Regions from separate parts of the Protofrankia symbiont of Coriaria myrtifolia genome, predicted to be linked through region 1. Evidence: predicted binding sites of a transcription regulator. Region 1 holds the regulator's gene; each other region holds the start of a gene.

Region 1 (3,265 bases):
TCGGGACGGTCCAGCCAAATTATGCGAGGATCGCGCCGAAACCACGACCTTTGTCTACGTGCCAGTCGGCGCGTCGCGGCAATTGTCGCGAGCCGGGCCGACTCGGCCGAATCGAGCGCGCCGTCGAGCCAGGCGAGAACCTGGGCGTAGCCCAGCGCCCGGGAGGCGGTGGGGCCGTCCCGCAGGCCCATGCTGACGAGGGCGTGGACCTCCTCGATCATGCCGGCGGCCCACATGCCGGCCACCCGGTCGGCGATCCTCGCGTCGAGTTGAGGATGGTCGATGCCGATCTGGACCACGTCGTAGACCGAGCGGTGTTCCGGCAGGGAGGCGGTGAAGCTGCCGGTGAGCTCCACCACCTCCAGCGCGCGCACGATACGGCGGCCGTTGCCGGGCAGGATGGCCGCCGCTGCCGCTGGTGCCCGCGCGGCGAGATCGGCGTGCAGCGCGGCCGGGCCCCGCTCGGACAGCTCCCGCTCCAGCCGCCCCCGCACGGCCGGGTCGGTGCCGGGGAAGGCGAGGTCGTCGAGGACGGCCCGGACGTAGAGTCCGGAGCCGCCCACGAGCACCGGCGTGCGGCCGGCGGCCAGCAGACCGTCGACGACCTGTCGGGCCAGCGCCTGGTAGGACGCCACGTCGGCGGCGCGGGTGACGTCCCAGACATCGAGCAGGTGGTGGGGGACACCGCCGCGTTCCGCCGGCGGCACCTTGGCGGTACCGATGTTCATCCCGCGGTAGAGCTGCATGGAGTCGGCGTTGACGATCTCACCGTTCAGCTCGGTGGCCAGCGCGATCGCCAGGTCGCTCTTGCCGGCCGCCGTCGGCCCCACGACAGCCACGACCCGACCGGTGCGGTGCCGGTCGACACCTGTGCCCATGCTCCCTCCCGGGAGGATCAGACCCGGCGAAGGACCGCGACGATCCGGCCGAGGATCGTCGCGCTGTCACCCGGAATGTCAGCATAGGCCGGATTCTGCGGCTCGAGCCAGACGTGGCCGTCACGACGGCGCAGTGTCTTGACCGTCGCCTCGCCGTCGATCATCGCGGCGACGATCTCGCCGTTGTCCGCGACCGGCTGTTGGCGGACGACCACCCAGTCGCCGTCACAGATCGCGGCGTTGACCATGGAGTCCCCGACGACCCGCAGGGTGAACAAGGTGCCCTCGCCCACGATCTCGCGGGGGAGCGGGAAGACCTCCTCGACCGCCTGCTCGGCGAGGATCGGCCCACCCGCGGCGATACGGCCGAGGACCGGCACGTAGGCCGCCTGTGCGGGGCCGTCCGTCGACGAACCCGCCGTGAGTGTACCGACGCCGGGGGCCTGGCGTGCCACGGGGCGTACCGGTGCCTGTGCGGAGAGGACCTCCATGGCCCGGGGGCGGTGCGGGTCACGGCGCAGGAAGCCCTTCTCCTCCAGCGTCTTCAGCTGGTGCGCGACGCTGGACGTGCTCGTGAGCCCCACCGCATCGCCGATTTCCCGCACGCTCGGCGGGTAGCCTCGGCGCTCGACAGCGTCGCGGATCACCTCAAGCACCTTGCGTTGGCGGGGGGTCAGTCCCGCGGCGTCCGCCGGCCCGTCCGGCAGGTCGCGCACGGAGCCGCGGGGGGGCCGGCCACGGCGGGTGCGGTTGTCGTCGGTGGTCATCCCTGCCGTACTCCTTCGTTGTCGGTCATGGCAGACTTGCGCTCCCGGCATATCCGACGTTTTGCCGTGAACCGGAGCTGCGGCCACGACCTGGATCTGACCTGGATCTGACCTGAATCTGATCGCTACGACCGTAACCGTCGCGGCCGGATATCTCAAACGTCTGTTCGAGCGTGTCACGACGATTCCGTCGGGGCCGTGCGATACAAACTCGACCAGACGTTCGATCGAACGGATGTTCTTTGATCATGTTGTTGGAAGTGGTACGTGCTGGTGGAAGTTGGGGAGGTGGACGATGCGGGCGTCGGCTGAGCCTCCGTTGCGGCTGACCGGGCGGGGCCGGGTTGTCCTGATTGTCCTGGTTATGCTGGTGTCCTGCCTGGTGCTGTCCGTGGCCCGGGTGACGTCGTCGGCCGCGCCGACCGGGGACGACCGGCCGGCGCGCGTCCACGTGGTCCGGTCCGGGGAGACGCTGTGGGGCATCGCCCGCGGGCTGGCTCCCGACGGTGACACCCGGGTGGCCGTGGCCCGTCTGGCCGGCCTCAATCGGCTGGAGACGACCGATCTCGTCCCCGGCCAGACGCTCCGCCTGCCGTGACAGGTCGGTCATGACGGGCCTGTCGTGACGGGTTCGCTGTGACGGGTTCGCTGTGACGGGTTCGCTGTGACGGATTTGTCAGGAGACTCCACACACTGGCCAGCTTGCCAGGTCGTAGTGTCCGGTCCTAGTGTTGACCACAACATCTTGTAGTTGCATGGCTGTGAGTCGACAAGATCTTGGGGGTTGTGCGTGCGGTGTCCGTTCTGTCGACACCCCGACAGCAAGGTCGTCGACAGTCGGGAGGCTGAGGAGGGTGCCGCGATCCGTCGCCGCCGGTCGTGCCCGTCCTGCGGCCGTCGTTTCACGACGATCGAAGAGGCGTCACTGCGGGTCATCAAGCGCAGCGGTGTCACCGAGCCGTTCAGTCGCGGGAAGGTGATCGCCGGCGTGCGGCGGGCATGCCAGGGGCGACCGGTCCAGGCGGACGCGCTGGCCCGGCTCGCCCAGCTGGTCGAGGACACGTTGCGTGCCTCGGGGGCTGCCGAGGTCGCCTCGGACGAGATCGGCCGAACGATCCTCGGGCCGCTGCGGGAGCTCGACGAGGTCGCCTACCTGCGGTTCGCCTCGGTGTACCTGTCCTTCGAGTCGCTGGAGGACTTCGAGACGGCGATCGCCGATCTGCGCGGGCGGGCCGACCGGTCGCCGTCGTAGCCACGCACCCCGACACGACAGACAGCTGGTGAGAAACACCATCCGACCGACGCCAGACGAGGAGCGCCATGACCGACAACCGTGGCACGAAAGCGAGCAAGGCCGCCACCAGAACCGGCACCAAGGCCGCCCCCAGGGCCACCGGTCTGCAGGTGCGACGCGTCAACACCTCGCCGGGCGTCCATCCCTATGACGAGGTCACCTGGGAGCTGCGGGACGTCGTCATGACCAACTGGCGCGACGGCTCGGTCAACTTCGAGCAGCGCGGGGTGGAGTTCCCCGACTTCTGGTCGGTGAACGCCACGAACATCGTCACGAGCAAGTACTTCCGGGGCGCGCTCGGCAGCTCCGCACGCGAGTGGTCCCTG
Region 2 (3,265 bases), on a different contig from region 1:
CCTGGTGCCCTCGTGGGCCAAGGATGCCGCCATCGGCAACAAAATGATCAACGCCAGGGCGGAGACGGTGGCGACCAAACCCGCGTTCCGCGCCGCGCTGCGAGCCCGCCGCTGTCTCGTCCCGATCACGGGTTACTACGAGTGGCAGCGGACCGAAGGGGCCCGGCGCGCGCAGCCGTACCTGGTACGCCCGGTCGACAACGAACCTGCCGCGCTCGCGGGGCTGTACGAGCTGTGGCGCCCGCCCACGGGCGGTACGCTCGCGACCTTCACCATCATCACCACTACGGCGCCGGCCGGTCTGGAGTCCCTGCATCCGCGGTCGCCGGTCGTCCTTCCCCCGGTGGCCTGGTCGCACTGGCTTGATCCTGTCCTGGCCGATCCTGCGGTGCTGACCAGCATGCTCGGGCCCACGCCAGCCGGAGTGCTGCGTGCCTACCCGGTCGACACCCAGGTCGGCAACGTGCGTAACAACGGTCCGCATCTGCTGGAGCCGGTCACCCTGGCCGACGACGTGGACGGAGCGGACTCGCGGGCCGTCCACTCCGGTGCGGTCCCGATCGACCATGATTGACTTCCGTCCGCGGGCCACCCGCCGGATGACGCGCTCTAGGCGCGTCCGTGAGAGCGTCCTGAAGCTGCCGAAGAGGCTCCTCACGCGGCCCACCGCCAGGATGCGCTGATCCGCGGGCCGCAGGAAGCGACTTTCGGGACCGCATGCTCCCAGTCGGCCTGGCAGCGGCCACCCATCACCAGAAGATCTCCGGACGCAGGGAGCAGCGTCCGACCGGCACCGCCACCGCGCGGACGGAGCCGGAAGGGACGCCGCGCCCCCAGCGTCACGATCGCGATCAGGGTGTTACCGAGCCTGCGCAGTTCACGGTCGCGGTGAAACGCGACGCTGTCGTCACCGTCGCGGTAGAAGTTGAGCCCGACCGAGCCGAACGGCACCTGATAATGCGCGCACAAAGAGCTACATATCGTGGCCAGGATGGGGTGGGGGAGAGGCTCGGTCGCCTTGTACCACCGTGACAGTCGTGGATCGTCCACCATGCGCTCGTACATCCACCGTCGACCCTGCCGCCAGGGGACCTCGCTGGCGAGGGTCCCGCAAAGGTCGTCAGCGCCGCGCAGCCACCCCGGCGCCACGTCGACCCATGGCGTCCCGTCGAGGCGGATGCGGCTGAACGTGGGGTTGATGGAGACCGCGGGGTCGCCGCTGGTCAACAGGCTGCACTGGAGGGGCATAGAGACACAATACCCGAACATACGTTCGATATCGAGCGTGTCGAGCAGGCCAGCCGTCGTGCGCCGCGCTCTGGTTGCCGAGCGTCTGGCAACGCGGATGACCGGAGCGGCCCCGTGGTGCCCGATGCTCGGCGGGGCCGCTCCCGGGGTGTCAGGCCCGTGACTCCCGGCGGACCGTGAGAGCGAGCGCGATCTGGCCGATGCCATGCACGATCAGCTCGATCCCGAATAGCACCGCCAGGATGAAGACGGTAGCCGCTGGCCACACCAGGGCGAGAATGCCGATGCCCATCGCCAGGAGGCCGATGAACACGCCCCACCCCCATGAGCGTCCGTGCCCGCGCGCGTAGCCGGCCATGGCGATACGCGCGACGCCAGCCACCAGCAGACAGATTCCGACGATGAGGGCCACCGTCCACAAGGTGACACCCGGCCAGGCGAGCACGACGATCCCGCCGATCACGAGCAGGACGCCGAAGAAGCTGGCAGTCTCCTCGCCCGCACGGGCTGTCGCGACCATATCCATGATCCCGGACAGCACCAGCCCAATGCCGATCAGGATCGCCAGTGTGCGCGTGGCGGCGAAGGGGTGGGCGACCAGGAGCACGCCGAGAACCGTCACCGCGATCCCCAGGAAGAGTCCTGCCATCCAGACCGCGCTCGAAGCTCCGCCATGGTGGCGGTGCGTCTCTGCCGTCGTCATCATGATCGTCATCTCCGGGACCGCTCGTACCTTCCGCCCTGGACAAGGGGTTCCCCGCCCTGGACAAGGGGGTTCCCCGCGTCGAGTGCTGCCAGTCCTCGATACCGGCCCTGGCCGGCCCCGCTCCTTACCGCTACGCTCCTTCTCCGATACTCAGCGGCGTCCCGGCCGTTCGTGTCGCGCCCGTCCGTCGCCCGGCGGCCCGGTGACGGGCAGCTCCGGCTGGGTGCACCGGATGTACCGGGATGCCCTGGCCGGAGCGGTGCCGCCGGCCCGTCGGCGGCACCGCGCGGTCCTGCGATTCTGGATCGAGGCAGTTCTTGACCACCACGCGGCCACCGGTCATTGGCCCTGCGCAGTTCTGATCAGGACGCCCTGATGGCCGAGATGTCAACGTCGATCTTGACTTTGTCGCCGATGAGGACACCCCCCGCCTCCAGCGGCGCGTTCCAGGTGAGGCCGAAGTCCTTCCGGCTGAGGGAGGACGTGGCGGCGAACCCCACCCGGCTGTTGCCGAACGAGTCCACCGCGCTGCCCTGGAACTCGACCGCCACCTCGACCACATGCGTGGTGCCGTGAATGGTCAGGTCGCCGGTGACCACATAGCTGTCCGGATCGTCCCCTGGTTTGATGCCAGTGCCGGTGAAGGTGATCGTCGGATGCGTGTCAGCGTCGAGAAAATCGGGGGAGCGCAGGTGGGTGTCGCGGTCGGAGTTCCCGGTGTCGATGCTGTCGGTGTTGATGCTGATCGTGGCATGCGAGGCCGTGGGCCTGAAGCCGTCGAGGTGCAGGGTGCCCTCGAAGGACCTGAAGCTGCCCCGGACGGTCGCCACCATCGCGTGTCGGACGGCGAAACCGAACCGACTGTGAGCGGGGTCGATCGTCCAGGTGCCGGTGAGGTTCTCGATGGCGGTGCCCGGTACGGTCATAATGATCTCCTCTTCAGGCCTTCTCCTACGAGTCGTGTTCCCACGAGCGGGTTCTTCCCAGGACTTCGCAGACTCTGCTCGCATGATCATTTTCACGCGGGCCCGAAGTCGGTTGCGCGGGCAACAATCTACTCCCTGGAGGCGCTGGCCGTCGATCGCTTCGCTCCCGGCCCGGAGCCATGGCTGCTGTCGGTGCGGTCGTCTCCCACCGCGCCGTCCGATGTGTCGGTCCGGGAGATGGCGGTCGATCCGCGCAGTTCGGCCTCCCGGAGGAACAGGCTGATCACGAAGGCGGCGATCCCGATCGGAACGGCCACCAGAAAGACCCGGCCGAGTGAGTCGGCATAGGCGGTTCGTACCGCTTCACGTATCGGCGCGGCCAGCC
Region 3 (3,265 bases), on a different contig from region 1:
CGGGGTGGGAGTCAGCCCGTGTTCCGGTCGCGGATGCACTCCTCGGCAAAGGACAGCGCCCGCAGGTGGTAGGAGCGGGCCGCCCACCCCAGGCTGATGTTGTGGCCCGCGCCGCGCTGCCAGACCAGTTCGAAGCGCGGCGCGGCGCTGAAAGCGGCCCGCAGTTCGGTCTCCGTCGCCTCGTCAAGGTGCCACCAGGACTCGTGGTCGGCAAGCGTCCAACGGACCGGCACCCGCACCCGCGGACCCAGCAGGGGCAGCTTCTGCGGCCACTTCGCGGCATCGGATGCCTCGCCGGCCGGCACGCCGGCTGTCGGTACCGTCCCCAGGACGAACGTGCCGGGCGGGTACAGGGACTCCGGCCCCCAGAACAGCTTGCGGGCCGCGAGGGCGTGCTCCCGGTGGATCTCGGCGACGCTGCTGTCAGCGGGGAGCCGTGGCGGCCACAGACCGTCACGGTACCGGGCTCCCACCCCGGAGACGTCGAGACCGAGCAGGCGCTCGCCGCGTTCGTCCGCGGCGAGCGACACCGACAGCATCGTGCCGAACGAGTGGCCGATCAGGAACAGGCCCGCCCCCACGGCGTGGGATGCCGTGAACGTCTCCAGCGCCCGCCAGGTGGCGGCGGTCTGCGCGGCCAGCGTCTGATGGGTGGCCTTCAGCCCCGCCGACGCGCCGTAGCCGGGCCGGTCCAGCGCCAGCACGCTGAACCCGAGGGCCGTGCCGAGGGTCAGCAGGGACAGGTCCGGATGCGCCCGGCCGTGGAAGTAGGACGCGCGCAGCCCCCACCGGGCAGGCCGACGATGACGGCCCGCGGCGGGCCGTCGGGCTCGGCCAGCAGCCCGGACAGCTCCACGTCACCGGCATCGAGGCGGACGTGGCGCGTCTGGTCCGACCGGCGCGCACGCGGCACCTGTCCGTCGCCGTGTTCGGCCGCCGGCCCGGCGGTCAGCCCGGTCGGCCCGGTCGGCTCGGTACCGGCGGCGGCATCGGAGCCCATTGTGGACCTCATTTCCCGCATTTCCGGTGCTTTTCGGTGGCATCTCCCGCTTGCCCGGCGGGGCACTGACGATCTTCGCGGGGCATTGCCGGTCATCTCACCATATGCTGATCTGTGCCCGGCCGACGGCCGCGGGTGGCGTTGCGGACAGCCAGTTGACGCTGGCCGCCGGCGGTAGGTGCCTGCCGGGCTGCTGCCCGACCGGCAGGGATGGTTGCCGGGCTGCTGCCCGGCCGGCAGGCGATGTTTGCCGGGCCGGCGCCCGGGTAGGCGTGTCGCTGCACTCGAACAGGCGTTCAGACGTGCCACAATCGTGGCGAACCGCCGGTGGCCGGCGGTCCCGGGTAATCCGGCGGTTGCGATGCCCGGCGGACGGTCGGGACGACAGTCGACGAGCTAGCTGGTCGTGGAGGGTGCCGGTGCTAGTGCTGGGGGTCGATCCGGGGCTTACCCGCTGCGGTCTCGGGGTTGTCGACGGCGGGCCGGGTCAGCAGACGTCGCTGGTCGAGGTCGGCGTGCTGCGTACGCCCGCCGCCGATGACGTCGCCGCCCGGCTGTGGGCGCTCGAACGCGGCGTCGGTGAGTGGCTGGACCGTCACCACCCCGACGCGGTCGCGGTCGAGCGGGTGTTCAGCCAGGCCAACGTCCGGACGGTCATGGGTACCGCGCAGGCCGGGGCGGTGGCGATCGTCAGCGCGGCCCGCCGTGGCCTGCCGGTCGCGCTGTACACCCCCAGTGAGGTGAAGGCCTCGGTCAGCGGAAGCGGCCGGGCGGACAAGACCCAGGTCACCTTCATGGTCAGCCGTCTGCTGGGGCTGTCCGACCCGCCACGTCCGGCCGATGCCGCCGACGCCCTGGCCCTTGCGCTGTGCCACCTGTCGCGGGGGCCGGCGCTCGCCCGGATGCGGGCGGCCAGGCAGGCTGCCGCGGCCGCCGGCAGGAGCCTCAGGTGATCGCGTCCGTGGCCGGGACGGTTGCCGCCCTGTCGCCCGATGCCGCCGTCGTCGAGGTGGGCGGGGTCGGGCTGCTCGTCCAGTGCGCCCCCGCGACCCTGGCCGGGCTGCGGGTCGGGCAGCAGGCACGGCTGGTCACCACGCTGGTCGTCCGGGAGACCGAGCTGACTCTCTACGGTTTCGCCGACGCCGACGAGCGCGACGTCTTCGAAACCCTGCAGAGCGCCTCCGGGGTCGGCCCCCGGCTCGCCCAGGCCGTGCTCGGTGTCCACAGTCCGGACAGCGTGCGCCGCGCGGTCGCGGCGGAGGATCTTGCGGCTCTGACGAAGGTGCCCGGCATCGGCCGCAAGGGCGCGCAGCGCATCGTCCTCGACCTCAGGGACAGGCTCGGCCCGCCCGTACCGGCGCCGGCCGCGGGGGATGACGGTGTGGGTGTGGGCGGGGCCGGCGGTGACGGTGCCGCGCCGGCCGCGGGCACGGGTGTCACCGCCGGCGAGCAGGTCCGCCTCGCGCTGCTCGGGCTCGGCTACACCGCGCGGGAGGCCGACGACGCGCTGGCCGCCGCGCTGGCCGATTCCCTGGCCATCACCGGGGCGGATGCCCTGGCCGCGGTCCCGGCCGGCAACGGCCACGGCAATGCCGGGCCGGGCAGCCGCGCGGGCCGTGCCGGCCCCGGTGACCCACGGGCCACCGCCACCGGCACCGGCCGGGCGGGCAGCGGCCGTGCCGAGACACCGGATCCCGTAGGCGTGCTGCTGCGTCGGGCGCTGGCCGCCCTGCGGCCTCGGTAAGGGCGGCTGGATGGACGTCGAGGGTCTGGTCTCGCCGGTGGCCGAACCGCAGGAGCGTGCCTTTGAGGCGGGCCTGCGGCCGGGGACGCTGGCGGAGTTCATCGGCCAGCAGAAGGTCCGCGAACAGCTTATGATCATGCTTGAGGGGGCGCGGGCCCGGGCGCGTCCGCCCGACCACGTCCTGCTGTCCGGGCCGCCGGGGCTCGGCAAGACCAGCCTGGCCATGATCATTGCTCGGGAGATGGCGGTCCCGCTGCGGATGACCAGCGGGCCGGCGGTCGAACGGGCGGGGGACCTCGTGGCGATCCTCACCGCGCTGGCCCCGGGCGAGGTGCTCTTCCTCGACGAGATCCACCGCATCGCGCGCCCGGCCGAGGAGCTGCTCTACGCCGCGATGGAGGACTTCCGGGTCGACGTCGTGCTGGGCAAGGGCCCCGGCGCCACCGCGATCCCGCTGGAGATCGCCCCGTTCACCCTCGTCGGCGCGACCACCCGCTCCGGTCTGCTCACCGGGCCGCTGC

Evidence for each region. Region 1 encodes LexA, which represses DNA repair genes until DNA is damaged. Its sites were predicted from a motif close to CGAACNNNNGTTCG; they were not measured.
Region 2: the regulator LexA is predicted to act here: its motif matches at 1,263-1,276, upstream of CM1CMNOD_RS07275 (alpha-ketoglutarate-dependent dioxygenase AlkB).
Region 3: the regulator LexA is predicted to act here: its motif matches at 1,286-1,299, upstream of ruvC (crossover junction endodeoxyribonuclease RuvC).

The regions. Positions count from the first base shown of each region.
Region 1 is NZ_CAAAFS010000297.1:20,907-24,171, reverse strand. Features, by position in the region: gene miaA (tRNA (adenosine(37)-N6)-dimethylallyltransferase MiaA) at 1-878, opposite strand, end outside; gene lexA (transcriptional repressor LexA) at 896-1,645, opposite strand; gene CM1CMNOD_RS16700 (LysM peptidoglycan-binding domain-containing protein) at 1,941-2,243, shown strand; gene nrdR (transcriptional regulator NrdR) at 2,436-2,897, shown strand; gene CM1CMNOD_RS16690 (vitamin B12-dependent ribonucleotide reductase) at 2,966-3,265, shown strand, end outside.
Region 2 is NZ_CAAAFS010000131.1:2,630-5,894, forward strand. Features, by position in the region: gene CM1CMNOD_RS07270 (SOS response-associated peptidase) at 1-574, shown strand, start outside; gene CM1CMNOD_RS07275 (alpha-ketoglutarate-dependent dioxygenase AlkB) at 655-1,248, opposite strand; gene CM1CMNOD_RS07280 (HdeD family acid-resistance protein) at 1,400-1,897, opposite strand; gene CM1CMNOD_RS07285 (YceI family protein) at 2,317-2,880, opposite strand; partial or broken gene CM1CMNOD_RS07290 (MFS transporter) at 3,009-3,265, opposite strand, start outside.
Region 3 is NZ_CAAAFS010000206.1:23,937-27,201, reverse strand. Features, by position in the region: gene CM1CMNOD_RS11625 (alpha/beta hydrolase) at 12-704, opposite strand; gene CM1CMNOD_RS22445 (hypothetical protein) at 731-1,000, opposite strand; gene ruvC (crossover junction endodeoxyribonuclease RuvC) at 1,420-1,953, shown strand; gene ruvA (Holliday junction branch migration protein RuvA) at 1,950-2,744, shown strand; gene ruvB (Holliday junction branch migration DNA helicase RuvB) at 2,755-3,265, shown strand, end outside.